Regions from separate parts of the Brevibacillus sp. AG genome, predicted to be linked through region 4. Evidence: riboswitches for the same ligand, from Rfam matches in the RefSeq annotation. Region 4 holds a riboswitch; each other region holds the start of a gene.

Region 1 (7,338 bases), on a different contig from region 4:
CGGAGAATATGACTCCTCAGCTCTTCTGCATCAACGGAAGTAATATGTCCGATATACGATTCAAAAAAGAGGTGCGCGCGGCACGCTTCCTGTAAAGCGGCGCAATCCTCCTTGCTTCCTTGTGCAGCCTTCCAACGTGCTTCTTGCATATTCTCACCTAGATAAGGGAGGGCCTCGTATCGGAGCTGTTCTGTTGAGAGCTCTCTGACATACGAGAGAAATGAATCCAGATCAGCGAAAGGGCAAAGATCGAGCAGTTGCAAAAGCGTCTTCCACGTGTTGTGCTCCTTCGCATAGTCGACCTCTTGCCGTACAGAAGGCGATAGCTCGTCCAACAGTTGACGCCAGTAGGCAGGAGGGTGTTCCATCGTGTGATGCAATTGATCGTAGGTAGCGGCAGCGATTCCCAAGGCAGCTTCGAATAAAGGAGAATACGAAATCTCCACGCGATACGTTGTCCGTTCACTTCCGATGTTCAAAACTTTCACGTCTATTCATCCTTCCAAAATTTGTACATAATTATGTATTTTATAAATAACGAATTTAAAATTCAACATTTTTCGAACATGAATAGAAAAGTAAAAGAAGAATCATAAATCTCTATCCAGAGAGATCATGATTCTTCTTTCTTTTGAAGGTATGGTTAACCTACCGTGGATAATTGCAACGCACGCTGCAATGCCTGCTCCAGATCAGAAATGATATCGTCGATCGATTCTGTACCGACGGAGAGGCGAATAAGTCCCGGAGTCACTCCGGCTGCTGCCTGCTCTTCTTGTGTCATCTGCTGATGTGTTGTGCTAGCTGGATGAATGATGAGTGACTTGGAGTCCCCGACATTTGCGAGATGGGAGAACAGCTTCACGGACTCGATCAACGTTTTTCCTGCCTCAACGCCACCGCGAATTCCAAAGGTCAGGATCGCGCCAGCACCTTTTGGCAAATATTTTTGTGCCAACTCACGCTGGGAGTCTGACTCGAGTCCTGGATAACTCACCCACTCTACGGCAGAGTGATTGGCGAGGAATTGGGCTACTGCCAAGGCGTTCTGGCTATGCCGTTCGATGCGCAGATGCAGTGTTTCTAATCCTTGCAGGAACAAGAAGGAATTGATCGGGGCGACGGCAGCACCAATATCGCGCTGGAGCTGGACGCGCGCCTTGATAATATAGGCGAGCGGACCGACTGCCTCTGTATAGACAACGCCATGGTAGCTTGGGTCTGGTGTAGTCAGACCAGGGAATTTTCCGTTGTTCCAGTCAAATTTTCCAGAGTCTACGATAATACCGCCAATTGCTGTTCCGTGGCCGCCGATGAATTTGGTGGTGGAGTGCACGACAATATCGGCCCCGTGCTCAAAAGGACGGCACAAAATCGGAGTCGCGAAGGTGTTGTCCACGATCAAAGGTACGCCATTTTCGTGGGCAATATTGGCGATCGCCTCAATATCAGCGACATCAATGCGTGGATTGCCGATCGTCTCGCAAAACACGGCTTTTGTCTTTTCGTTGATATAGGCACGGAAATTTTCCGGATTGGAATGATCAGCAAAATGAACTTTGATACCGAGGCGGGGGAGCGTGTGGGCGAACAGGTTGTAGGTACCGCCGTAGAGACTGCTGGAAGCGACGATCTCGTCTCCTGCATGCGCAATATTTAAGATGGCGAATGTAATGGCAGCTTGCCCGGATGCGGTCGCCAATGCACCAACACCACCTTCGAGCAGGGCAACACGCTTCTCAAATACATCCTGGGTCGGATTCATGATGCGTGTATAGATGTTCCCAAACTCTTTTAACCCAAACAGATTGGCTGCATGCTCCGTATCGCGGAAAACGTAGGAGGTCGTCTGATAGATCGGAACAGCACGTGAGCCTGTTACAGGGTCAACCTCTTGCCCACCGTGTACCGCAAGCGTTTCTGGCTTCCATTGTTGTTGATCGGACATGTTCATCTCTCCTTCTACTATGAAATCGACTAATAAAAAAACGGAGCATTCTCCTGAGAAGAAGAAGGCTCCGATCATGCACGGGCTTGTGTTCATCTCTCAGAATCACTGGATTCTGCAGGAATTGGCACCATGCAGCTAGTCTGCTGGTTGCCGGGCTTCGTAGGGCCTGTCCCTCCACCGCTCTTGATGAGAAAAGTTGTTGTCGTAATTGTATGAAAATAACACCTTGCTGTCAATGTAGAATATGTAGTTATCAGGGAGGTTTTTATGTATATATGGATGAAAGGTGTTTCACTCATGCCATTAATTTGTAACGCTTTTGCCTCAAGCTGTTCACATCCCGTGTGGCTACTGCCACAGCGAAATAGGAGATAATGGTAGAAAATAGGGAGCATAGATGCAGGGTAAAGCCAAGTGCTCTTCGCGTTAGAAAAGTAAAAAAGCGTGTGATATCATGGAGGTGGTTACAACTGATCTGATCGTACATATAGGAGGATAAATAGCGATGAGCCATGGAGTAAAGGAAATGACACCACAAGAGCTGTTGGAAAAGCTGGAAGCCAAAGAGGAGCTGCAAGTCATTGATGTGCGTGAGGTCGATGAGTGGAATGCAGGTCACATTAAAGAGGCGAAGCTGATCCCACTCGGCTTTTTGCCACATCGTATCGATGAGCTGGATAAGAACATTCCGATTGTGATGGTTTGCCGTAGTGGTGCCAGAAGCCATAATGCTACAGCGTATTTGAGTGCACAAGGATATGACGTGGCGAATATGGTTGGCGGCATGCTCGCATGGCCAGGTGAAGTAGAACAGTAAGAAGTGATAGAAACAGTGTGAATGCCTCCCGTGTGTAATCAGGAGGCATCACGCATGGGACAAGCAGGGAGGAAGCAACCCGTGAGTGAAGGAACACAATTGCAGCAGGAATCTGGGATGAAAAAACATTGGTTTCCTGTGTTAGCTGGTATTATCCTTTTGGCTATCGTCGGAGTATTTGGTTATAAGTACATGACACAAGAGAAGATCGAAGTATTGAAGCCCATCGCAGACTTCACCTTAGACAACAGTAACGGAACAACCTATACATTTAATGAAAGTGCTGGTAAGGTACGACTGGTTGAGTTTATGTTTACCAAATGCCCGGATATTTGTCCGGCTACCACGTACAACATGGCCAAGCTGCAAGATCAGTTGAAGGAAAAGGGACTGTTTGGAGACAAAGTAGAGTTTATCTCCATTTCCTTTGACCCTGATAACGATACGCCAGAAGTCTTGCAAGAGTACGCAGCCAAGTTCAAGGCAGATCAGAGTGGCTGGAAGTTCCTGCGCGGTGACGCTCAGGCTGTAGAGAAAGTGACGAAGGATTTTGGTCTGATGGTTATGAAGCAGCCAGATGGTTCTTATGCGCATACGGCTCGCATGTTCCTTGTGGATGGAGATGGAAACATGCGCCGCGCGTACGGGATGGCAGCTGACATGGACATGGAAGTCATGATGAAAGAGATGGAACAGCTCGCTGACTAGCGGGTCTCCTCATAGGAGATGTTGACGACTTCTTCTGTCTGATTCACAAATTCAATATGAACGAGTAACGCCCACCTGCGATTGCCTTCTTGAAGCAAGAGCTTAAACGTCTCTTCCGACGTGGTGGGTGTTTTTGGTGTTCGTCCAACGTGCAGGTAGTCCACAATTTGAGCGTTTGGATATCGCTTCATCGTTTCCTGCATCGCGAGCCTGCCCCATTTTGCATAGGGAGGCTGGGCATAGGTAGGAAACGTCTGAAATAGAAGCAGGAAAAGTACGGGACAGAGAAGGGGCATCATGTTCCGATAGCGAAATAGGCGACGAGCGGTTTGCATTTGCTTAACCCTCTCCTTTTCGAAATGGTTTTCCATGTATTTTGAAGACTTTTCGGAATATCATTCGTAGAAAATAATGACAATGAAGTGAGGGAGGTTTTCGATGCATTACTTGCTGATTCCCTTATTTGGCGTTCCTGTTTTGGTGGGGGTTCTTGCGGCAATATTCCAAAAGCCTCCTTTCTGGAAAAAATGGGGGCCCACGATTGCTTCAGCCATATTGATTTACGGAGGTTGCTTCGCTGCGAATGTACATTGGCAAATGAAGTATGGCATTCCGGTGTTACCTACGGCGGCCGACTTGGAGCTATTTTTATACTTTTGTATCCTGTTGGTGTTTGTTTGTATCCTCATGTATATTGGCTTCTTGATCACGATGAGAAAACAGTTTTGGAAAATGAACCTCGTTTTTCTATGCACAGCCTTTGGCATGTTTAGCTTTTTTGCTGCTGCCTTTTTAGGCATGGGACCCTTTTTGAAAAAAGCGGAGTATGTCACCGTCGTACAAAAAGCAAAAGACAAGTGGAAAGCGGCGAAGATGGACAATGAGAAGCCCATTGATCTCGCCATCGTATACAGCAGACAAGATTGTACCAAAAATTGTGCAGGGTATCCGTATACAAGTCTAATCCTCGTACGGAATCAGTCGGATCAGCCGGTGGAGATTGATTTGAAACTGCGACTGCAAAACAAAAGTGGCGCCGTAGTAAAAGAAATCGAAGCCGTACCACTAAAGCTCTCTTCAGGAGAAATTACGGAGGTATGGACGGGCGATTCCTATGCAAAGGACGACTTCTGGGCGAGAGCCAGTGTCGTTACCGATGAAAGAGTTGCTGATTTGGAGTATCAGTATTCAATTATTGACCGAAGATGAATGTGTGGAATAGACAAGACTGTGTGAAACGAACGTCATACGTTGTGATATAATAAGAATGGCATGCTTGGTTCGGATTCCCATAATCATGCACGACGATGTTAGGAGGAAAGAGTTTGAGCGACGTTAAGATTTTCGCGATGGGCGGCCTCGGCGAGATCGGAAAAAATATGTACTGCGTCGAGTATGAGGACGAAATCATCATCATTGACTGCGGGGTGAAATTCCCTGAAAATGAAATGTTTGGTATTGACCTGGTTATCCCGGATGTTTCCTATTTAGTGGATAACCAGCACAAGATTAAAGCACTTTTGTTAACGCACGGACATGAGGATCACATTGGTGCGATTCCTTATATTTTACGGCAAATCAAGGTGCCGATTTACGGTGGTCGTCTGACCCTGGGCTTGGTCAAGGCGAAGCTGGAAGAGCACCGTTTGCAAAATGAAGTGAAGCTGATTCCGATTTCGGAAGATACGGAAATTCCTTTTGCGAAGCTGAAGGCGACATTCTTCCGGACGAACCACAGTATCCCTGATTCTTTGGGAATTGTGCTCCATACACCAGAGGGAATGGTTATTCACACAGGTGACTTCAAGTTTGACATGACACCAGTCGGACAAACAACGGAGTACGGAAAAATTGCACGCTTTGGTGCGAGCGGTGACGTTTTGGCGCTTTTGTCTGATAGTACGAACAGTGAGCGTCCTGGATTTACGATGTCAGAGAGAGCGGTAGGGGAAGGGATTCTCGATGTGGTACGCAAAGCGCGTGGTCGCATCATTCTGGCTACCTTCGCTTCCAACGTACATCGCCTCCAACAGGTGGTAGATGCTGCGGAGCAGTGCAATCGGAAAGTGGCGGTTATTGGCCGCAGTATGGAAAAGGTTTTCTTGATTGGACAAGAACTGGGCTATATCCAGATGCCAGAGGGCATGCTGATTGATATTAAGCACATCGACAACTACGCAGACAACCAAGTGCTGATTATTTGCACAGGCAGCCAAGGTGAGCCGATGGCAGCGTTGACCCGGATTGCAGCCGGTTCGCATCGTACCGTTTCCATTTATCCGGAAGATACGGTGATCATTTCTGCATCTCCGATCCCAGGAAATACGATTAACGTAAGCCGCACGATAGACAAGCTGTTCCGTGCAGGTGCCAACGTAGTATTGAGTCACGAATTTGATATTCACGCATCGGGTCATGGAAGCAGCGAAGAGTTGAAGCTCATGCTCAACTTCATTCGTCCGAAATATTTCATCCCGATCCACGGGGAATACCGGATGCTCAAGACTCACTCCAAGCTGGCCCAACAGGTTGGGATCGAGGAGAGCAACATCTTTATTATGGACAACGGCGAAGTGCTGAATTGCAACCGCGAAAAAGCGTGGCTCAGTAAAGTACAAGCAGGGATTGTCCTCATTGATGGCAGTGGTATCGGCGACGTCGGCAATATCGTTCTGCGCGATCGCAAGCATTTGGCTGAGGATGGCTTGATGGTCGTGGTTGTCAGCCTCGATATGAAGAACTTCAAAATTTTGACGGGCCCAGATATCGTGAGCCGTGGCTTCGTATACGTACGAGGTTCGGAATCCTTGATTCAGGAAGCGACACAGCTCGTTCGTGGTCGTTTACAGGAAGCATTGGATAAGAAAATCAAAGAATGGTCTGAGCTGAAGTCACAGATTAATGAAGTGATTAAGCCGTTCATTTACGAAAAGACAGGCCGTAATCCAATGATTCTTACCATTTTGATGGAAGTGTAGCTCCTGCTTTCTCGGGTAGGTGTGATCGGGTTATAATAATAAGTAAGTTGAACTTCGTGATATAAAGGAGAGGTTGCCCAATGATGTCTTATGAAGCATATATGAGCCAAGTAATTCAACCGATGCGCGATGAGTTAACTCGCAACGGTTTCCAAGAGCTTCGCACTGCTGAAGAAGTAGAGCAAGCATTGCCAAATGCAAAAGGCCTGACACTAGTAGTCGTGAACTCGGTTTGTGGCTGCGCGGCAGGACTCGCTCGTCCAGCAGTTGTACATTCCTTGAATCACGCTACAAAGCCAGATAACATCTTCACTGTATTCGCAGGTCAAGACAAGGAAGCGACTGCAAAAGCACGTGAGTATTTCGAAGGCTATGCACCGTCCTCCCCATCCTTCGCGATCATGAAAGACGGCAAAATCATGACCATGGTTGAGCGTCATCAGATCGAGAACAACGAACTGGCAACAATCGCTGGCCTGTTGACCAATGCTTACGACACTTACAAATAAAAAAGCACGAAGCATCACCAGGCGCTCGGCAACGGGCGTCTTTTTTGTGCGCTGGGATTGATTTCCTTTCGTTACTATACTAAAATGTTTAATAAGTATAATAATGGAGGGGAAGAGAGAATGAGCAAGCTGGTAGTGATTACAGGCGTGACACGTGGTTTAGGCAGGGAAATGGTCGAGCGTTTTCACGAAGCAGGCTGGACGGTTGCAGGCTGCGGTCGTTCGGAAAAAGAGGTGCAAGGACTGCGTCAGCAATTCGGAGAACAGCATCATTTTTCTGTCGTCGACGTTTCGGTAATGGAGCAGGTGGAAAAGTGGGCAGAGGAAATCAAAGTCGAGGTGGGCGTTCCCGATTTGTTGATTAACAATGCCTCC
Region 2 (7,338 bases), on a different contig from region 4:
AAAATTCATTTTCAATACATCTGTCGGAACGCGTGTACGGACGTTTTGCAGCAATCCATCCGGTCACGTAGTCGTGGAAAACCATAGTGGAGTGATGGCAGCAAACGGGCACTCTTACAAAGACCCAGCGCTGGGCTCGATGAATACGAACTTTGCGCTCTTGGTATCGCATACGTTTACAGAGCCGTTTGACAAGCCGAATGAGTACGCGAGAGAAATTTGCAAGCGAGCGAATGATCTGTCAAACGGTGGGGTCATCGTACAAAAGTACGGCGATATCTTGCGCGGTCGCCGTTCTACTGAGTCGCGTATTAAGGAAGGCTTCTTGGAGCCTACTCTGAAGGAAGCGGTACCGGGTGATTTGGGACTCGTGTTGCCTTACAATACGATGAAAAGTTTGATCGAGATGGTGGAAGCTCTGGACAAGGTAACACCGGGAATTGCCTCCGAGCACACATTGTTCTACGGAGTGGAAGCAAAATTCTACTCGGCACGTCCGAAACTGACGGAGGAATTCGAAACGGAAATCAAGGGATTGTTCTGTGGCGGGGATGGTGCCGGAATTACACGTGGTCTGGCACAGGCCGGAGCTGCTGGGGTCTGGATGGCTCGCAATATCGCAAAACGCATGCAATAACGAATACGATCATAACGAATAGGCTTCTTGCTGGGCACGAGTGTGCTTGGTGGGGAGCCTTTTTGCATGACAGAACAACATCAGGAAAGTAATGATCCCGATGTCACGAGGAATTAGGCAGAAGCGTATTGTATAGAAGGGCCAATAATCAAACCACGACCTTTTGTTGGCATGGAGGTATCTATGTTTTTTTGTGATGAGAATGACGATACCGCTGTAATAGCACTTTGGATCATTTCGATTGGCTTTGTCATACTCGCCATCGATAAAACAACCAGATTAAGTCAAAAGCCTGCCTGTGACAAGGAGAAGTTGATGCAGCCGCAGCCGCTCATTCAATTGAACAAGCAAATCAATGGGAAGAATAAGAATGGCAATGACAATGATGAAGATATGCAATTCAAACGAATTGAACAGCAAATTGCTCAATTACGAGACAGTATACAAGATATAAAGAAGAATTTACAGGAGGAACCATCCAAAAACGGAGGGAAGAAGAATGATCGAAAAAAATCTGGCGAATGAGCTGGTAGCAGTAGGCGGGTGGATCGCAGTTTTGGGTGCCTTCCTAGCTGCTATAGGCTCGACTGGACAGGTGGAACCGGACCAGGATACTTCTACAGCGAAAGAGGCAAATGACAAAGAATCAAATGATTTGAAAAAACAAGTGCTGCAACAGAAAAAACAATTGCAAAAGCAACAGATACAGCTTGAACTGATTCAATTGGAACAAGAGCTCAACACCATCATCCATAGCACAAGGAAAAATGGCTAACAAAAAATGACTTCACCAAACTGCTTTTGGGAGAAGTCATTTTTTACTTGCTACAATGGCTGCAAATTATCGTTCATTTTCTTCAGTACGCGGTTAAAGATAGCGAGTTCTGCTTCGTCAAGGCCGCGGAGTGCCAGTTCCTCTTGCTCTTTGGCAGCTTCCAGCCATTCCGGGAAACGTTCGACTGCTTGCGGAGACAAGGACACATAGCGCTCACGCTTGTCATCACCCTCTGAGCGAATAATCCAGCCCATCTCTTCCAATCGGGTGAGTGTCCGGGTAATCGTCGGCGCTTCCACATTCAGGTAGTTACTCAATTGAACCTGGGTGAGCGATTCACGGTAATGCAAGCAAAGGATAATCCCCCATTGCGAACTGTATAATCCCATGGGAGACATAGTCCCATTTAACGATTTACTGAATATTCTTGCGGTTTGGCTGATTCGATGACCATAATATTGCATGAATATATACCTCCAGGAAAGCTGGTCCGATATATCGTACACTTTATTGCTTAAGTAAATATGTACAATAACATACTAGCAGTTCGGGACATATAAGTAAACGTTTATTCGATGGCGAAATTATGGATTTTATGCAAACAAAATGCCCCTTGCAAGGGGCACAAAAGGTAATGTTTTCTAAAAAAGTTCACTTGTTGAAAAATTATCCATTTATAAATATACTAAAAATGTAAATAAATAGATAATGAGGAGAACTCCAAATGAAACTTTCTTTTAAAAGAATTTTGTCTTCTTGCATGGTATTGGCAGCGTTGGCAATGGGTACACAATCGGCTTTTGCTAGTGACGGTTATGGAGATACGCAGGATAAGGCCGTTCTTATCAAAATTCATAATCCACTGTCCCATACTATTTCTGATAGCAATGATGTAGATTGGTACAAATATGATAATCGAACTGGACAGGGTATCGTTGTACAATTGGAATCTCCACAGAACCAAAACTATGATTTTGATTTGATCTATATTTCTGCAAACGGAAAAGTGAATCAAACATATAATCCTAACGATTTTGGACCAGGTGCAACCGATGTTCTGGGCTTCCAGTTAGGTCTTGGTGATCAGGTATATATCAAGGTTTATGGACATAGCGCAACTGATTTTGATAAAAAGAATCCGTACAAGCTTACTATTAATTAGTAGAAAAAGCACCCATGTGGTGCTTTCTCTTTTGCCACAAGTACACCCAGTGATACATTAATCCGCGGATAAGATACTCAATGGTCCTTTTTCATTGATGAGTGGTTCCAGTTCATAAACCGAAATGGGGAACATGGGGAAACCGACGTAGTAAGGCGTAATTTCGTACAACTGGAAGTAGATGACCAGTGCTTTGTCGGCTAGGTAATAATCTTGATCGGGCTTAATCGAAGTAAAGCCATTGAGTGTGGGGATGCTTCTTTCTTTGATTTGACGCTTGATGTTTTCAGAAATCACCTTGACGTAATCGCTTCCTGGCTTGAATAATTCACGTAGCGTATACAGCTTGCCTGTTTGGATGTCTGCGGTGATTGACCCGAGAAAGGTCATGCCGTGAGCCATTTGCGGTGTGTAGGCGTAGTTGCTCAACACGACACTGAAAATGCCGCGTTCGTTTGTCTTGATTTCGTAGCTTCCTTGCATTTCTGTATTTCCCGGTACCTGGACCCGTTGCTGCTCGTGAATTAAGCCTTGAACCGTTTGATAAATCGCCCGGTTGGTATCTTTTTCCGCTTGCTGGTTGGCTAGGCCTGCCAATTGCGGGTAGTAAATGGTGGTGTTCTGACGGCTAATTGTCCGTGTCAGCACGGTAGCTGGCAATTGATTGAGTTCCACTTTTCTCCGTTTGCCTCCTGTACGTGTGAGTTGTGTAATAGCCTATTCGAAATTGTTTTTGGCTGTTCTCACTTTTTTCACAAATTTGGCAAAGGTTTGGCTATATAATGGGGAAAGAATCCGATACATAAGTAAAAAGGAAAAGGGGGGCAATTATGATTCAATTGATTCGCAATACCTTGACTGACAAAGAAGGCTTTATGATTTTCATCCTATGGAATCATTTGTGGATGGCGGGACTCATTGCCTACCAAGTGGATGTGAACTTCTGGAAAGTGACGTCCTTGGGATTGCTGGTCACTTTAATTGTTTCGCCGTATTATTTCATTCGCAAAGATAGTCATGTCATTCGTTATCTGGTAGCAATCGGACTTATGTTTTATGCTATTTCCTTCGATCACTTTACCGATTACCAGGAGGTTACCTTCCTCGCCTTTATCGTCATGGGCTTTTTGGCAGCCTATTTGGACTGGAAGCTGGTAGTTACAGCGGGAATTGCCCAAATCATCGTTACGATTGTTGGATTTTATACGGGAACCTACGAGATTTTCGAAGGTGATTTTTCGGAGCTCAATTTGCTTATGCGTATTGTCACGATTCTCATGATGATGGGAGCCGTCACGTATCTATGTCTCGCCGGACAAGCCTCCTTGCGAAAAGCTGATGACGCAAGGCAGGAAGCGGAAGAGAAGGAGCGCCGTCTGGGAGAAATGCTTTTGAACATCCAGCAAATGACGGAACAGCTGGATCGTACAAGCGATCATGTGCATGAGCATGCGGAAGGTACGAAGCGCAATACAGATGAAATGATGGTGGCCTTTAAGGAAGTCGCTACAGGTATGGAATCGCAGGCGAATTCTACGGTGAAAATCGAAGAAGAGGTTCAATCCATCGACCAGGAAATCGAGGCAGTCACAACACAGACCAACGCAATGAAAACGGAATCGCAACAAAACAACCGTCGTCTGACTGAAAGCGTTCAGATGATGAACGAGCTGTCCTCGCAGATGGAGCAAATTGTGCAGGCAGTCAATGTAGCAGCCTCCACGATTCACCAGCTCAATCGGCAGGCGAACCGTGTAGAGGAAATTGTTGGCGCTATTAATCAGATCGCGACACAAACGAATCTCTTGGCGCTGAATGCGGCGATTGAATCGGCGCGTGCAGGCGAACATGGACGGGGATTTGCTGTTGTAGCGGATGAGGTACGCAAGCTGGCAGAACAAAGCGCGACAGCTACGCAGGAAATTACCGACATTCTGAAATCACTCCACCAGGAAAGTGAGAATGCGGTGCAGCATATGAGCAATGGGGAAACGTCTGTTGCAAAAGGCCAAGAACTGGCCGTGAAAACAGTGGCCTCCATCGAAGCAGTGCGTGCCGGGATGATGGCCTTCCTGCAAGCAGCTGATCAAGTAAGCTCCAGCATGGACCGGGTAAAAGTGCGTTCCGGAGAAGTTGCCATCGAGATGTCGACCATTACAGCTGTAACCGAGGAATCGGTAGCCAACTTAGAAGAGCTGTTTGCGACAGCAGAAAACCAGCATCAAAAAGTGCGTGAGATTACGGAAGAGCTGGGCGAGCTGAATACGTTGTCTCATCGTCTCCAGCAAACCTTTCACGTGAAATAGGTTTCTCGATGCTGGAAAGACGACTGTTTAAACTTTTATTCACTTTTAGAAGTGTTTGGAATTGAGAAAAAAGAATTGCATTTTCGAACCGTTCTGCTAGAATGAATTCCATTGTAACTAAATATATTCACCTACCTTATCAAGAGCGGCGGAGGGACTGGCCCGATGATGCCCGGCAACCACTGATCATGTCTATGCATGAACAGAAAGGTGCCAATTCCTGCAAAACCTGTACCATGGTTTTGACAGATGAGGAAGAGAACGGCTACGTACGCAAACTCTTCCTCCGGGAAGAGTTTTTTTGTTGTATTTGTAAAAGGGGAGGAGTAAATAAACGAACAATAAATTAATTTTATAAGAGAATATTCGTAAATACTATTGAAAAAATGGGTAAAAAGCCGTACATTACCTAATAGGATAAAGAAAAACGTAAAGTTCGGATAGGGAGAGATACATCATGAAGAAGTTATTGCTGGCATTAACGACATTCGCAGTATTGGCAACAGGGTGCTCGACTGGCACAAGCGCACCTGCAGATCAGCCAGGAGGACAAGCAGCAGGACAAGAGGGCGCGGACAAAAAGCGAATTGCCTTGATTTTGCCCGAGAAAATTGGTGTGAACCCGTTCTTCCAACAAATGGATGATGGTGCAAAGAAAGCCGCACAAGAGCTGGGCGCAGAAGTGAAAACGATTGAATCTACGGACCATGGAGCGATTGAAGAGAATTTGCGCGTGGCTGTTGCAGAAAATTATGATTTGATCATCACTTCTTCCTTTACATCAGAGGATGCATTGAAAAAAGTAGCAACCGAAAATCCTGACCGTAATTTTGCGATTATTGATACCGTAGTGGATTTGCCAAACGTTCGCAGTGTTACCTTCCGCGAGCAGGAAGCGGCTTACCTGGTGGGAGCAGCAGCAGGTCTGGCAACGAAAACGAACAAAGTAGGTATGGTTGTCGCTCTCGATATTCCGCAGTTGAAAAAATGGACAGTCGGCTTCGAAGAGGGCTTGAAAGCGACGAATCCAAAGGCAGAACTGATGGTCAACTATGTAGGAAGCTTCACTGACCCGGCAAAAGCGAAAGAATTGGCTTTGCTCCAAGCTTCCAAAGGCGCTGACTTCATTAACGGTGCAGCAGCTGTAGGCGACCTCGGCGTTTTCGAAGCGGCGAAGGAAAAAGGCTTCTTCACAGCAGGTCAGGACGTTGACCGTACGACGATCGATCCAGAGCATATCGTTCTGTCCCAATTGAAAGGGACCGACGCGGCAGCTTATGAAACCGTGAAGAACTTTGTAGAAGGAACGTTCAAACCAGGTGTTGTTGCGTACGGCTTGAAAGAAAAAGGTGTTGGCGTAACCTATGTCACGCACGAAAGCAAAACGCCTCTGAACGCTTTTATTGGACAAGAAGTAGTGGATAAAGTGAAAGCGATCAGCGATGAAATTGTAGCAGGCACCCGCGAAGTACCAGATAAATTCTAAAAAGGTAGTTCGGTGCTGAAAAGCCAACTTTTTGAACGATTATTTAAAGCTTGTGCACAGTGATGGATGTGACCGACTACGGCTGTGTAGTCGGTCTTCCATTTTCATAAAAGGACGTACAGAAATGAGGGAGTGGGAATGACCGATCGCTTGGAAATGAGGGCCATGACCAAGAAGTACGGAGATTTTACCGCCAACGACAAGGTGTCGTTCTCACTGGCAGCAGGAGAAGTCCACGCGATTGTCGGGGAAAATGGAGCGGGAAAAACGACACTGATGCGGATGCTGTACGGGATGGAGCAGCCGACGTCGGGAGAGATCGTGTTAAACGGAAAGCCAGTTGTTTTTCGCGGACCAGAGGACGCGATTCGAAATGGAATTGGGATGGTTCACCAGCACTTTATGCTCTTCGGAGAATTCAGTGTGACTGAAAATATCGTGATCGGCTACGAGCCGAAGCAAGCGGGTTTTTTCAAAAGAAATGACGCGGAGGACAAGGTGCGTGCGCTTAGTGAGCAGTATCGCATTCCGATTCATTCGCAGACCAAGGTAGCGAATTGCTCGATTGGGGAACAGCAACGGGTCGAAATTCTTAAGGTCCTGTATCAAGGGGCGGATATTATCGTGCTGGACGAGCCTACCGCTGTACTTACTCCGCTGGAGGTACGCGACCTGCTGCAAACGATTCGAAACCTGGCAGAGAGTGGCAAGAGCGTCATTTTGATTACACATAAGTTGCAGGAAGTCATGGAGGTAGCCGATCGTATTACGGTACTGCGCGGAGGCAAAGTGACGGGAACGGTTTCGCGGAATGAGACAAATGCGGATGATTTGGCAAGATTGATGGTTGGACGTGAATTGCAGGAGCTAGCTGAGCGAGTTCCTCTGGATAAAGGCCCCTTGTTGCAGGTGGAGAATCTCACGGTTCGAGAAAAGCAGACATTGCTCGATCAAGTCAGCTTTACCGTGCAT
Region 3 (7,338 bases), 120 kb from region 4:
AGCAGGAAAAGCAGCCGAAAATACGTACCGCTACCAATGGCTATGTAACAGAATCGAGAATCGATATGGATCTTCATTCTGGTACCCATGTAGATGCTCCCCTGCACATGGTGAATGCTGGCGATACATTTGAGAGTATTTCATTGGAGAAGCTAGTGGGCAGTTGCAAGGTTCTCGATCTCACAGCGGTAGAGGACAGGATCACTCGCTCCGACTTGGAGAGCTTCGATCTTGAGCGAGGAGATTTTGTCCTATTTAAAACGAAAAACTCTTTTGAAGAGGCGTTCTCTTTTGAATTCATCTTTCTGTCAGAGGAAGGTGCAGAATATGTAAGTGAGCTGGGGGTACGGGGCATTGGTACCGATGCACTTGGAATCGAACGCAGTCAGGAAGGGCACCCCACCCATAAAAAACTGTTTGCAGCGGGCGTCATTGTCGTGGAAGGCTTGCGGCTAGCGGAGGTCCCCCCAGGCGATTATTTTTTGGTAGCTGCACCACTCAAGCTGATCGGCACGGATGCAGCCCCGGCAAGGGTCCTATTGTTTGAAGGATTACATAACGAATAATGGAGACATCATTTGTCTATCCAAAATGAAGGGGAGGGAAATACATGCTCAGACGACCAGAGCGCGATGAATACGCCGCTTATTTTGACTATTATATTGGGCTTGTACCGGAGGGGGAGCCGCTAACGATCCTTACGCAACAAGGAGAGAGGCAAGTCGCGCTATTTTCGTCACTTGCGCCTGAGCAAATTGATTATCGGTATGCACCAGGCAAATGGACGGTAAAAGAGGTTTTGGGTCATCTCGTCGATACAGAACGCATCATGAGCTATCGCTTACTGAGAATCGCGAGAGGAGACCAGACACCCCTCATCGGTTTTGATGAGAATACTTTTGTCGAACACGGGTGTTTTCGGCTAAGAAACCTCTCTGATTTATTGGAAGAGTATAAGGCTGTACGTGCTTCGACCATCGCGCAAGTCCGAGGAATCTCTCCAGAAGCGTGGTTGCGTACAGGAATTGCCAACGGAAACAAGCTATCTGCAAGGACGTTGGCTTATGTGATTGCAGGACATGAAGCTCACCACAGTACCATTTTGAGAGAGCGGTATTTAGGGTAGGTCTCGTATGGAAAGGATACAGACAATCGATTATGCATCGCCACTCGGCGTCTTGGAAATCAGTGGGACAGAAGACGGGGTATGTTCTATCCTATTCACAGATCGGGACGAACCCATTTTGCTTGAACAAGAAGACAATTGCCACGAGCCTCTCCTCGTTTGCCAGCAACAGCTGGACGAATATTTTTCCGGCAAGAGACAGTCCTTTTCTGTTCCCCTGTGGATGAAAGGGACAGACTTTCAGAAATCAGTCTGGCACACATTGACCACTATTCCCTATGCGCACAAGATTACGTATACGGAGCTAGCCGCGTTGATTGGGAAGGAAAATGCGGTGAGGGCTGTCGGGAATGCCAACGGAAAAAATCGGCTGAACATCATTGTGCCATGCCATAGAATTATTGGATCAAACGGGAGTCTAACAGGCTATTCGGGTGGCTTGTGGCGAAAGGAATGGCTACTGACCCACGAACAATGTTCGCAAAACAAGGAAGAATAAGGTAAAATTTGAGGAGAGTAGTGAGAAAAGACAATTTCATAGGTGGAAACAGGTTCCTTCGGGCGTAACAATTCGCCACAAGGATAATAGGGAAGCTCGGTGCAAATCCGACACGGTCCCGCCACTGTAAGAGGGGAGTCAGCGTCCAACAAGCCACTGGTCTATCAAAATAGACGGGGAAGGCGACGCTAGACGATGAACCCATAGTCAGGAGACCTGCCTGTTTCGACAACACTGATAGACCTACGGGAGATAGGGAGGTGTTAGAGATGGCTTGCGAAAAACAGCGCGTGGACAAGTGCGTCCCTCTTTTTCTGGCATTTTCTAACGATCGTCACGGTCGAGCGGAAAATGTTCTTTTTATTTTGGGCAGGATAAAAGAAGAGGAGGGCGTGCGATGATTCAACTTTTCATTTGCCAATGGTGCGGATATGTCGAGGAAAAAGAGCTACCTGAGGAAGGCCAGGAGGGTGTGTTTCATTGCACTTGCTGCAGTATGGAAGAGGTAGAGAGCCTGTTCACTCCCAACTGAAAGCCTTGCCAAATCAGCTTACAATCAGAAAAGAAAGAATTTTGTTGACGCTTGCCTTGGAATTTCTTAGAATAAAGCTCAACAGCATAAATGGTTCTTATCCAGAGAGGTGGAGGGTCTGGCCCTATGAAGCCCGGCAACCGTTGCATATTGCGACAAGGTGCCAATTCCTGCGAGACGTTTCGTCTCGAAAGATAAGAAGCGGGTTACTCTATTAGTAGATGAACCTTCTTCTTAGCGAAGAAGGTTTTTTTAATTTCATATTTTCTTTATCCAGAGAGGTGGAGGGACTGGCCCGATGAAGCCCGGCAACCGTCACGTATATTTTGTGACAAGGTGCCAATTCCTGCAGGACATATACGTCCTGGGAGATAAGGAGGGGGAGCATTAGCTGCTAACAAGCCTTCTTCTTATCGAAGATGGCTTTTCTTTTTATCTAAAATTCGGGGTATGGGGTGGTCAGGATGAGTGCAGAAGTGGTACGCGTGGGATTATTGGGATTGGGAACAGTCGGTGGAGGCGTAATCAAAACGATCCGTTCGCAACAGGAGAAGCTGGCTTCTCGTCTGGGAAAACGAATTGAGATCGTCAAGGCCTTGGTGCGTGACTCGGAAAAAGAGCGGGCGGTTCACGTCGACCCGGCTTTACTGACAACTGACTTTGAGGATGTATTGAGAAGCGATGTGGATATCGTAGTGGAGGTCATGGGCGGTGTAGAACCTACCTATGACTACGTCCGTGCTTTGATCGAAAAGGGCTGCCATGTAGTAACTGCCAACAAAGAGCTACTGGCGAAAAAAGGAACGGAGCTAGTCGATTTGGCAAATCAGCATCAAGTTCATCTGGCCTATGAAGCGAGTGTGGCAGGGGGCATCCCGATCTTGAGCGTGCTCCGGCAGTTCCTTCGCACGAACGATATCCAAGGTGTTCGCGGTATTCTCAACGGAACAACGAACTTCATTTTGACGAAGATGGAGGCAGAACAACTCTCTTATCAGGAGGTGCTCAAGCAAGCGCATGAGTTGGGCTATGCGGAAGCAGACCCTCGTTCGGATGTAGAAGGCTTTGACGCTATGTACAAGTTGTACATCCTGGCACAGCTTGTTTATGGAGAATCGCTGCCGCTAGCAGATGTTGTTCGTAAAGGGATTTCAGATTTATCAGCGGGTCACATTCGGATTGCGAGTGAGCTGGGGTACCGGATCAAGCTCATCGCGCAGGCCTATCAAGCTGAACAAGGAATTCGCCTATCTGTTGAACCAACCATGCTTCCGCTGAGTCATCCGTTGGCGCAAATCCACGACGCGTTTAATGCTGTGCAGCTATCGGGCAACATCGTGGGAGATTTGTTGTTTACAGGAAGAGGGGCAGGAGAGCTCCCTACAGCAAGTGCAGTCGTAGAGGATTTGGCCTATTTATTGACACAGCCATTCACACCGCATCCTACTTGGAAAGAAAAAACGGCTGACAAAGCAGGAGTCACGGTGGACTCGGAGGAACGCGTCCTGTGTTATCTAGAGGGCTCATGTCATACTGCTACGCCAGATCGTGTCTTGCATTTCCTTCAGCAGGCAGGAGTCAACGTGCATAAACTAAAAGTCCAATTCGACTTGGGGGGCGTATTGCGTGCAGGTCTGATCGTGACAGGAATCAGTAAAGAGCACGAGTCCCTATTGAAAAATGATTTTGGCTTAGAAGTGCGCTGCTTCCCCATTATCGAGTCTGCGTAAGTAAGAGGAAAAATAAGAAGAAAAGCCGTATTTCTAGTTACCTGGAAACACGGCTTCTTTTGTCAGGGGGCAGTCTCCACCACTTTTGCGCGCGGCTGTACACGCCCGTCACTTTGTATGTCGACACTCTCAGAAATGGATTCAATACGTTTTAGCAGGGCAGCGCCGTTGCTTTCATTCATGGGTACAGCTTGTCCCAATTCTGCGTGAAACGGAAGCATCGTCAGCTCACAATCACCGCTTTTCGTACAGTTTGCTTGCAGAACCATCGTTTCCCAAGTCTTGGGTTCGCTTGATCGTGTGAAAATGAAATTGCCTAGACTATACGCAATCCATTTGTCGTTGTATCGTTCAAAGCCTTGAAGTACGTGTGGATGACCGCCGACAATCAAATCTGCACCAGCATCGATGTAGGCACGAGACAACTCTTCTTGATGATCGACAGGATAATCGGAGCGTTCCTTGCCCCAGTGTGCAATCACCACGACGAGATCCGCTTGGTTGTTCGCATCTTGGATCGCTTTCACTGCTAGCGTAGGATCATAGGAAGCGGCCATACCTGGCTGGGAATCCCCTGCAAACCAGCTTGTTTCGGGAATGACCCTGCTGAAGCCGAGAATCGCGATCTTGATGCCGTTCTTTTCTATGAATACAGGGGAATAGGCACGTTTGGCATCCTTTCCGGCGCCGACGTATTCAATCTGGTTCTTGTCCAAAGCGTCAAAAGTATCGAGCAATCCCGGAACTCCTTGATCCATGGAGTGATTATTGGCGAGATTCACCACATCAATCCCTGCGTTTTTCATGGCAGGAACAGCAAGTGGCGACGACTTGTAGACATACGCCTTGTTCTGTGCGGCAACACCTGTGGCGGTGATCGGCGTCTCCAAATTGGCAATCGTGATATCATCTTGCAAAAAGAGTGAGCTTACATGCTTGAATGGGTAGTCATAGCTGTTTGCGAGTAAGGTTTTCTCTACATTCCCTGACATCATGATGTCACCGACAAAGGTGAGCTGCACAGAGGTCTTTTGGTTCACAGTATTGTCAGGAGCAGGCTGCTCGTTCGGGTTGGCATGTTTTCCATCCATGGCAGTTTGGAATAAGTAGTAGGTTCCGACGACGAAGATGGCCAATACGCTAAATAGGAGCGTGTTCTTTCCAACACGTACCCATGTTTTACGTGATTTCTTGCGCCGAGCTTTTACCCGGCTTGATCTGGTCTCGTTCATTTTTCCCCCTTGTCCTTCTATCCTTACATAAATGAATTTTGATATCCTATAAGTATTACGAAAAGAGGCGAAAAAAGGTGCGATTAACTTTTGATCATTTGGTTCATTTTGTACAGCGAACTCCACAGGAAGCATCGGAACAATTTTGCCAAGCGGGTTTTCATGCGGTAGCTGGAGGGCGTCACGCGTCTTGGGGGACATGGAATAGCCTTAGTTATTTCGGGCTTTCTTATGTTGAATTTTTGGCGGTTGAACACAAGGAGCTTGCTCGACAATCAGATAATCCGCTCGTACGTCAATGTATCGAGGATGAAGCGAAGGGAGAAGGATTTGGTCAAATTGCGCTTCGGACCAACGAGATGGATGCGTGGGCAGAGCGCCTGCGAGGCCAAGGTTTGCAGGTTACTGGACCAGTTGCGGGAAGTCGTACGCGTGATGATGGCACGACGCTTCGGTGGCGGATGCTGTTCCTCGAAGATGCAGATAGTGCTCTTCTACCGCCATTTCTCATTGAATGGTCGCAAACGGATGAGGAGAGAATAGAAGATTTGACAAATCGTGGCATCATTGGCGCACATCCGAACGGTGCAGCGCATCTCCAGTCAGTAGGCTATGCAGTAAACGATCTGGATGAAGCAACAGCACGTTGGCAAAGCTGGTTTGGATGGAAGAAGAGCGAAAAATTTCACGATAAAGAACTGGGGGCAATCTGCCAAGCATTTGAACTTCCGGGTGGAAATGTAGTGCTTTGCCAACCGACCGAAGAGGGATTGGCGCAGACTGCATGGAAAAATCGCGGGCAACGACCGTTTTTTGCGAGGCTGGAAGGAGCAAGCAAGAATAGCGAGTATAAGATTGATGGAGGATCTTACTTTCTAGCAGCGCTGGAATAGTCGTTTAGAAGAGAGCCTCTGCAAACGGATTGAGTTGTGTTTACGAGAAGAAGAGCATCCGTTTTATGTAGCGTTTTGAGAAAAAAACCACCTCGCACTGGAGGTGGTTTTTTTACTAGGTGCCAAACGTCTTTTTAGTTAATTTCCGGTACATCACCAGCATCGCGATACGCCAAGGTACGAGCATACCGAATGCGAGCAAGAAGAACAGCCCACCCGTCTGAATCGGTGTAAAGCTATCATTGATCATCAGTTTAATAATCAGTCGGATGACCAACAGTCCAGACAAAATGAAGAAAAACGCACGGGACCGTTTCAAATACACATCTTGCCCAATGATTTCGAAGCGTGACGTCATAATCAACGGAATCGAAAAGATAAGCCCAACCACAAAGGCTGCAATATCAAACTTGGGCGGTAATTGCGCCTCCGGGAACAAAAACATTGCAAACCCTGTCGCCATAAAGAAAGGTGGCAAAATAATGCTTTTTGCAGAAGCCGGCTTTTTTTGCCGACGCATTCTCACAAAGATCACTGCAATAGCCATCACGAGAGGCAGCAGGATTCCCAAAACGGGAGAGGAAAGTATCTGCATGGAAAAACGCCTCCATAAGGTTCAACATACTTTCACTAGTGTACACCAAAGCATGGTCAGTGGGAAAGCGTTTGTCATGTCCGTTACATTCCGATTCTAGGCAGCTGCTTCATCGTGGGAGCGTACATCCAGCTTATGCTTTTTACTGTAGAAGAAAGTCAATAAGCCAAAGAGCACTGTCACCGAGCCGATGAAGAGGAGGTAGCCGCTAATGCCGAGAAGGTCCAGCCCAACTCCTGTAATCGCGAGAGCCAACAAGAAGAATCCACGATCCAGCATGCTTTTAAAAGAAAAGAATCGCCCTTGCTGGTGTGGAGGTAGACGCTTCTGGAAAATCGTTGCGGTGACCGGGAAGAAGAAAGCAACGACAAAGCCGAACATGGAGAAAGAAGCGAGCACCATGAATTTGTTATCGGCGAATGACATGCCAAACTGGGACAGCGCGAAGAAAAAGAGCATGATGGTGGACGCTGCCACGAGGTTTCTGCTGCCAATCCAACGTTTTGCCAAGAGTCCCCCAATCAAAATGCTGATTCCTTCTGCTGCATAGATCCATCCCATGAGCTGAGGTTCCTGTTGTAGCTCGCTAAAGTTCAAGATCATCAGGTTCAGACCGCCAAGGAACAAGGTGATCAACCCGTTATTAATCAAGCCGACAAACAAGGCCGGGTCCTGTCGCGAGATCGTCAGTACTTCGCGAAACTCTACTTTTTCCTGAATTTTCCGAGAAG
Region 4 (7,338 bases):
GCAATTGCTGCAAGAGGATCATCAAATGAGCGATATCGGCTATCGTCAGGAAGGCAACTGGTACGTGCTCTTTGGAAACGCTGAATCTCAAGCCTTGGAAGTGCGATACCCTGCTGAATCGGTCGAAGCTTTATTGGCCGCGATTGAAGGCGAACCCAAGTACAACTGCAACTAAAGGGACAAAGACTCCCCTCCACTTGCCGAAATGATTCGGAAGTTGGGTGGAGTTTTTTTGTATCGAGCACTTTTTGTAGGTAATAAGACGCGGTTTCTTGGAGGATGCAACTTTTGAAAATGATTTCCCGTCAATATTCATGCCCCAAGCAACCAGGGGGATTTTGCCAGACTAGAAGGGGGAACTACCATTGAAAAAGTACATGACCAAGCCCGTATTAGCAGTGGTGACAGCTGCAGGTATTCTTGGCTGTTTGACGCCAATTTTTGCCGATGCAAGCTCGATTGCTAGTCCAAGTGCCACAAAGGTAGTCATGAATGACGAAGGGAAACAAGTAACGCGCTACAATCTGAAAGAACTTGCCCAAAATGATCCAACCACGTTGAACATGCTCTTGAAGAATCAAGCGGATCACTTGTACATCATTGTAGAAGAAATCAACTTGAATACGAAACTGCAAACCTATATGGAAGAAAACAAAGCGGAGTGGGAGCGTATTTACAACGAGTACTACAGCGATATTTGGCTGGAAGTGCGCTTGACAGACAATGATGAAGAAATCGTGAGCGTAAATGCCAAGACTGAAAATAACAAGGTGTACATAAAGGGGATTGTGACTTCGGATGTCACCAAGGTGGTTGTGAAAAAGCCGAATTCCGACATTATTGAAGTCGTTCCGACCAAGGAGCACTCTTTTACGGTCAGCTTTGAAGCTCCAGATGCATCCTATGAACCGTATGTAACTGTGAGTGCCTATGAAGGCAGCAAGCTGGTTGATAGCGAGAAAGTAAAGATCGTACCAAAAGCAGAAGAAGATAAGGAAATGATCATCCATACTATGTCTGTATTGGATGCGAAGAAAAAGGAATTAAAAGTAAAAGGAATTGTCAAGCAAGGGGCAGACAAAGTAACTGTCACCTATAATGGCGTGAAAAAAGACGCAAACGTGAAGAAGCTGTGGGACGGCGTAGGCAGCTTCACAGTCTCAGTAAAGGATGTACAAGCAGCAAAAGATCAAAAAGCCTTGATCGAGATTTACGAGGATGGCAAGAAGGTTGATTCCGAATCCGTTCAGGTAGAAATCGTTAACGCTCCTGACAAGGATCAAGCGACCGTATATGCCATTAAGGCGACTGCTGTAAACAATCCTGCCGCCAAGTCCATTCAAGTGAAGGGGACAGTAAGCGGCTGGAATAAAAAGGACGACACTGAATTGTATGTGATCGCTCCTGACGGGAAGAAAAAAGAGATTAAGCCAAATGACAAAGGCGAGTTTTCGCTGACATTGTCGTACAAGAATCATTCCTTTAGTGCCAAAACAATTCAATTCGCATTGTATGAAGATGATAAGCTGGTTAAGAAAGCTGACGTTGCATTAAGCACAAAAGTCATTGTCGAGCCTGTGAAGCCAACAGATGAGGATAAAGACGATGATGATGACAAAAAGAAAAAAGAAAAAGGGAAGCAGAAAGATAAGCATCCCAACGGCAACGCGTATGGCTATTGGAAAAAGCACGACAAACATCATGATGACGATGATGATCATGACGACGACAGAGACTAGTCTCTATCGTTAAGGCCGCTGCTTGTAAGTCTCGACGTACTCCACCAATTGTCTGATGTAATCCCCCAGAATGGGGATGGAAAGAAATTGCGTCAAGAGGGAGCCGAGGAAAGCCAAAACGATAGCAGTACCAATTGTCAACCCCAGACCCCGGGCAAGACCTGCGAGGAAATTGATCCAGAGCAGCTTGCGCGGGGCTGTGTAATTTTGGATCACATCTGCTAGTCGGATATCTTCCAAGAACATCGCAATTTTATGCATCCGCTCATTTACCTTCCGAACTTCCTGAAGCTCTTCAAGGACTTGATCAATTTGCTGCATGAGGCGGTCTGTAGGCGACAAGCTGTCCATCCCCTTCCATCATTCGGTATCGTTACTTACCAGTCTAGGGAAAAAGACAACCAGAATCAAGGTGGAGAGGAAACGTTTGCCTATCAGCTAGGCGAAGGGTAAAATGAACGTACAAAACGTTTGTTAGGAGGCTTTGAAATGGCTGAAACTGTTTCCCAATCTCTTTCCGAAGATTTATTCAAGCTCTTGCAAAAGGAGCGTTTTGTTACCTTGGGCACAGTAGACCATGAGTCAGGGGCACCATCGCTCAGCTCCTTGTCCTGGACGTATGCTGTCAGCGCCGATACGATTCGTTTTGCCGTGGATAATCGCTCACGTATTTTGGCTAATATTGCGAAGGAACCGCAAGTTGTCTTGCATTTGATCGGTGCCGGCTCGTCTTTCGCCATAAATGGTCGTGCTTCCGTCAAAACAGACCGACTGGAAGGCGTTCCGCTCAAGCTGGCCATGGCAGAAATCAAAATTGAGGCTGTTCGTGATATTATGTTTTACGGTTCCCGTATTTCCGTAGAACCACAATATGAAAAGACGTATGACAAAAACGCGGCAGCGAAGCTGGACAATCAAGTGATGACCGCCTTGAAAGATGCAAATTAACGGGTGGAAATAAATTGTTGACAAGAATCCTGCCGATCCTTTAGTATTAGGGTCAATCAAATTGAATAGCAATCTTCTTATCCAGAGCGGCGGAGGGACTGGCCCGATGATGCCCGGCAACCAATCACCTGTATTTTAACAGGGAGATAATGGTGCTAATTCCTGCAGAGTTATCAAACTCTGAAAGATGAGAAGGATTTGCTTACGGTGACGTAAACAAAGCCTTCTTTCAGAGGAAAGAGGGCTTTTTTGATGCCCTCGTACACTATTGGAGGGAGAGAAACAGACATGAATTTGGAAACGAAATTGATTCAGGCGGGAGTAGGCAGAGATGAAAAAACAGGGGCGGTGAGCTTTCCTGTTTACTATGCTACGGCTTATCGCCATCCGGCCTTGGGCCAGAGCACTGGATACGATTATACACGCACAGCTAATCCTACTCGCACTATTTTGGAGGAGACCATCGCTGAAGCGGAATCAGGAGATGCAGGTTTCGCTTGCGCCTCAGGAATGGCTGCTGTTCATACCGTCATGGGCTTGTTTTCCCAAGGGGATCATCTGATCGTTTCACTCGATCTGTACGGGGGAACCTATCGATTGTTCGAGCAAGTGCTCTCTCGCTATGGTCTGACGTTTTCGTATGTGGATTTGCGTGACATTGGTGCACTCAAAAATACGATTCGCCCTGAGACAAAGGCGATCTTCGTCGAGACACCTACCAATCCGCTCATGCAGATTACCGATATTCGAGCAGTAACGCAATTGGCGAAACAGCATGGTCTCCTTACGATTGTAGACAACACATTCTTAACCCCGTATTGTCAACGCCCATTGGAGCTTGGTGCAGATATCGTTCTACATAGTGCAACCAAGTATTTGGCAGGACATAACGATGTACTGGCTGGACTCATCGTAACAAAAGGGGGAGAGTTGTCGGAAAAAATCCGGTTTTTGCACAATTCAATCGGTGCTGTACTTGGACCACAAGATTGCTGGCTTCTCGTTCGCGGGATGAAAACATTGGCATTGCGGATGGATCGTCATCAATCCAATGCCTTGATTGTAGCGAAAAAGCTGCGTGAGCATCCGGCAGTGGCGGAGGTATTTTATCCAGGTCTGCCAGAGCATCCGGGGCATGAGATACAGGTGCAACAAGCAACTGGGCATAGTGGGATGGTATCGTTCCGCGTACGCGATACAGAACAGGTGGGATTGTTCCTGCAAAATCTGCAAATCGTGTCCTTTGCGGAAAGTCTGGGTGGTGTCGAGTCATTGTGTACGTATCCGGCGACGCAGACTCACGCCGATATCCCGCAAGAAGTCAGAGAACATGTCGGTGTTTGTGATCGATTGTTGCGACTGTCGGTTGGCATCGAGCATCCAGATGATGTCGTAGCCGATTTGTTTCAGGCATTGAATGCTAGTTTGGTCGTAGGGGGGAGTGTACGATGAATTTTGCAACCAAGATCCTCCACGGTTCGACTTGCATTGACCCGTTCACAGGTGCGTCGTCGGTTCCGATTTATCAAGCTTCGACGTTTCATCAGGCTGATATCGATCAGCCAGGTACATTCGATTATGCCAGATCAGGCAATCCGACCAGGCAGGCTTTGGAGGAAGCTATTGCGTCTCTGGAGGGAGGCGCACGCGGTTTCGCGTTCTCATCTGGCATGGCTGCCATTTCCAGCGTATTTATGCTGTTTTCAGCTGGAGACCATGTTGTAGTGGCGGAAGATGTATACGGTGGCACGTTTCGGTTTTTGACCAAGGTATTATCGAGAATGGGCATCTCCGTTACGTTCGTGGATGCAACAGATACAGATTCCGTTCGTGCGGCCATTACATCGGCAACGAAAGGGATTTACCTGGAGACCCCCTCCAATCCCACCTTAAAGGTGACAGATATTGCAGCGGTTTCTCGTATTGCGAAGGAGCACGGCTTGCTCGTCATTGTCGATAATACGTTCCTTACCCCGTATTACCAGCGGCCATTAGAACTTGGCGCAGATGTGGTCATTCATAGTGCAACGAAGTTTATTGGAGGGCATAGCGACGTCGTGGCAGGCCTGGCCGTTACCAGGGAGGCTGCGTTAGGGGAGCAGCTCTACTTTATCCAGAATGGCATGGGAGCGATTTTGGGTGTGCAGGACTGCTGGCTGGTGATGCGTGGGCTCAAAACATTGAAAGCCCGACTAGATGTCAGCACGAAAACAGCCGCGAGCTTGGCTGACTGGTTGTCATCGCATCCACAAGTAAGCCGCGTTTACTATACAGGACTGGAGGATCATCCCGGTCATCTGATTCAAACACAACAAGCGACTGGTCATGGGGCTGTTCTTTCTTTTGATGTAGGGAGTCGGGAGCGAGCAAAAGCATTGTTTGATCGCGTAAAATTGCCGATTGTGGCTGTCAGCCTCGGGGCAGTGGAAACGATTCTCTCGTACCCAGCTACGATGTCACATGCAGCGATGCCTGCTGAGGAAAGAGCTGCAAGGGGAATCACAGATGGCTTGATCAGGTTGTCAGCTGGCTTAGAGGATTTCGATGACTTGGTGGCAGATTTGAAGCAAGCTTTGGATCATTTGCCATCTGAAGCACCAGTCCATAAAGAAAAAGAGGTATTCTCCCGGGCTTGAATCCGGGGGATACCTCTTTTTCTTTTAAGGAGGTTCCTGTACGATTTGCGTTGATTTTGTTTTGTCCTTGCGGCTCTTTGTGCATGCGTTTTTCTTTTACTTGAGAAGGGGTTTCTTCGCGAGGCTGCACACTGCGCGGCAGTTGGGGAATGATCCGACCTACGATATCCGCCAACTCTTCCGTAATACCGGCAACAGGATGGCCGCGACGAATATCATCTCTCATTTCCCGTAACCGCTGTACGACGGCAGGGTCTGCGGTTACGACAGCGTTCGCTCCTTGAGGGTCTTCTTTCAGTGCTTCCGCAACTGTATACTTAATGACGCCGACTTCTGGGCGATCCAAATTCGGGTCTACAGTAATACCGACTACAGCATATTTACCCAAGACCACAGCAGTCGCGCTGTGTACCCTTTTCACACGTGTTGCCAGTTGGGCCAGACGATCAGCGGTGGCTTGAGAAGATTGATTATAAGCAGGCTCAGGAGCTGTTTGCTGAACGCGTTGCGTATGAGTGGCATGCTTCGGCTGTGCAGCCTGATTGGCTGGTGGATTTTTGCCCGACATGCATGCTGTAAGCAACAAGCTAAAACCGAGGCAGCAGATCATGATCCGTTTCACAGGCATTCTCCCTTTCCCAGTATTGCCTTCCTTCTGGAGGAGGGCAGGGTTACAAGTATTTTGTTCTGGGCTGCCGATTTTCATTCTGCCAATGGGTCGTCTATCTCTGTCTACCTGAACATAGACTGTAGTACATCACGTCGCCGCACTTGAGCATCCCTCCAAAAATTGCATAGGGTATATAAGAAGGGGAATAGGAGGCGAGATTTTGAAGAAAATCTACGTACTGGACACCAACGTACTCCTGCAAGATCCAAGGGCGATGTTTTCTTTCGCTGACAACGAAATAGTCATACCAGCTGTCGTATTAGAAGAAATCGATTCCAAAAAGCGGTACATGGATGAAATTGGCCGCAATGCTCGGTACGTATCTCGGCTCTTTGACAGTTTTCGTGAGCTGGGGCAATTGCACACTGGCATTACTCTCGAAACAGGCGGGTTGTTTCGGGTGGAACTGAATCATTCCTCTTTCCACCGCCTTCAGAAACAATTCACAGAAATGAGTAATGACAACCGCATTTTGGCGGTCGCACTAAACTTACAGGAGGAGGAAAACGGAAAACCACAGCCAAGACCGGTCATTTTGGTAAGTAAGGATGCTCTCATGAGAGTCAAGGCTGATGCATTGAATATTTCCGCAGAGGATTTTCTTTCGGATCGAGTTGTGGGGGAGTTCTCCAGTATTTACCCGGGGTATCAGAAGATGATGGTAGCGTCCGATATCATCAAGAACTACTACGCGACAAGAAAACTGCAGCTGGCCTCCTGTTTTCCACGCTATCGCTTTTACCCTCATCAATTTTTAGTGCTGAAGGACGAATGCAACCCATCTATTTCAGCGATTGGAAAGGTCGACCCGGACGGAAAAACGTTAGAAATGCTTGTGTCAGATGATGATCCGATTTGGGGCATCCGAGCCCGTAACGTACAGCAACGGATGGCAACCGAATTGCTGTTACGAGATGATATTCCTTTAGTAACTATGACCGGTAAGGCCGGTACAGGAAAAACCTTGCTGGCATTAGCAGCGGGCCTGCTGCAAATCGAGGACCAGCAAAAATACAAAAAACTGTTAGTGGCAAGACCTATCGTTCCGCTTGGAAAAGACATCGGTTATTTGCCCGGCGAAAAAGAAGAAAAGCTTCGACCGTGGATGCAACCGATTTATGATAATTTGGAATATTTGTTTAACACAAAGCGCCCAGGTGATCTGGATAAAATTTTGGCAGGCATGGGTAGTTTGCAGGTGGAAGCTTTGACATATATTCGTGGGCGCTCCATCCCCGAACAATTTATTATCATTGATGAAGCCCAAAACTTGACAAAGCATGAAGTGAAGACGATCCTGACGAGGGTAGGGGACGGCTCGAAAATTGTACTAATGGGTGATCCT

Evidence for each region. A riboswitch is a leader RNA that binds a small molecule or an ion and turns the genes downstream of it on or off. The one in region 4 is predicted to bind S-adenosylmethionine.
Region 1: it holds a riboswitch for S-adenosylmethionine, as region 4 does, so the genes downstream of both, POF51_RS27440 (homocysteine synthase) here and POF51_RS06255 (aminotransferase class I/II-fold pyridoxal phosphate-dependent enzyme) in region 4, are expected to answer to the same signal.
Region 2: it holds a riboswitch for S-adenosylmethionine, as region 4 does, so the genes downstream of both, POF51_RS12300 (BMP family lipoprotein) here and POF51_RS06255 (aminotransferase class I/II-fold pyridoxal phosphate-dependent enzyme) in region 4, are expected to answer to the same signal.
Region 3: it holds a riboswitch for S-adenosylmethionine, as region 4 does, so the genes downstream of both, POF51_RS06840 (homoserine dehydrogenase) here and POF51_RS06255 (aminotransferase class I/II-fold pyridoxal phosphate-dependent enzyme) in region 4, are expected to answer to the same signal.

What each region holds. Positions count from the first base shown of each region.
Region 1 covers NZ_JAQMYO010000014.1:30,450-37,787, reverse strand. Annotated here, with positions in the region: gene POF51_RS27445 (ArsR/SmtB family transcription factor) at 1-488, opposite strand, end outside; gene POF51_RS27440 (homocysteine synthase) at 644-1,948, opposite strand; SAM riboswitch class I at 2,038-2,144, opposite strand; gene POF51_RS27435 (rhodanese-like domain-containing protein) at 2,457-2,768, shown strand; gene POF51_RS27430 (SCO family protein) at 2,850-3,476, shown strand; gene POF51_RS27425 (YqzG/YhdC family protein) at 3,473-3,811, opposite strand; gene POF51_RS27420 (hypothetical protein) at 3,915-4,685, shown strand; gene rnjA (ribonuclease J1) at 4,784-6,454, shown strand; gene POF51_RS27410 (BrxA/BrxB family bacilliredoxin) at 6,535-6,963, shown strand; gene POF51_RS27405 (SDR family oxidoreductase) at 7,084-7,338, shown strand, end outside.
Region 2 covers NZ_JAQMYO010000004.1:193,553-200,890, forward strand. Annotated here, with positions in the region: gene POF51_RS12265 (NAD(P)/FAD-dependent oxidoreductase) at 1-637, shown strand, start outside; gene POF51_RS12270 (hypothetical protein) at 821-1,162, shown strand; gene POF51_RS12275 (hypothetical protein) at 1,137-1,412, shown strand; gene POF51_RS12280 (MarR family winged helix-turn-helix transcriptional regulator) at 1,463-1,876, opposite strand; gene POF51_RS12285 (hypothetical protein) at 2,137-2,574, shown strand; gene POF51_RS12290 (DUF3298 and DUF4163 domain-containing protein) at 2,632-3,249, opposite strand; gene POF51_RS12295 (methyl-accepting chemotaxis protein) at 3,405-4,880, shown strand; SAM riboswitch class I at 5,014-5,136, shown strand; gene POF51_RS12300 (BMP family lipoprotein) at 5,338-6,366, shown strand; gene POF51_RS12305 (ABC transporter ATP-binding protein) at 6,505-7,338, shown strand, end outside.
Region 3 covers NZ_JAQMYO010000002.1:386,119-393,456, forward strand. Annotated here, with positions in the region: gene POF51_RS06820 (cyclase family protein) at 1-566, shown strand, start outside; gene POF51_RS06825 (DinB family protein) at 611-1,126, shown strand; gene POF51_RS06830 (methylated-DNA--[protein]-cysteine S-methyltransferase) at 1,134-1,625, shown strand; cobalamin riboswitch at 1,659-1,863, shown strand; gene POF51_RS06835 (hypothetical protein) at 2,023-2,157, shown strand; SAM riboswitch class I at 2,252-2,358, shown strand; SAM riboswitch class I at 2,424-2,535, shown strand; gene POF51_RS06840 (homoserine dehydrogenase) at 2,622-3,887, shown strand; gene POF51_RS06845 (CapA family protein) at 3,950-5,119, opposite strand; gene POF51_RS06850 (VOC family protein) at 5,197-6,012, shown strand; gene POF51_RS06855 (CcdC family protein) at 6,128-6,607, opposite strand; gene POF51_RS06860 (MFS transporter) at 6,704-7,338, opposite strand, start outside.
Region 4 covers NZ_JAQMYO010000002.1:263,539-270,876, forward strand. Annotated here, with positions in the region: gene POF51_RS06235 (hypothetical protein) at 1-175, shown strand, start outside; gene POF51_RS06240 (hypothetical protein) at 366-1,739, shown strand; gene POF51_RS06245 (DUF5665 domain-containing protein) at 1,749-2,090, opposite strand; gene POF51_RS06250 (pyridoxamine 5'-phosphate oxidase family protein) at 2,229-2,687, shown strand; SAM riboswitch class I at 2,762-2,881, shown strand; gene POF51_RS06255 (aminotransferase class I/II-fold pyridoxal phosphate-dependent enzyme) at 2,976-4,139, shown strand; gene POF51_RS06260 (trans-sulfuration enzyme family protein) at 4,136-5,323, shown strand; partial or broken gene POF51_RS06265 (YhcN/YlaJ family sporulation lipoprotein) at 5,355-5,951, opposite strand; gene POF51_RS06270 (PhoH family protein) at 6,154-7,338, shown strand, end outside.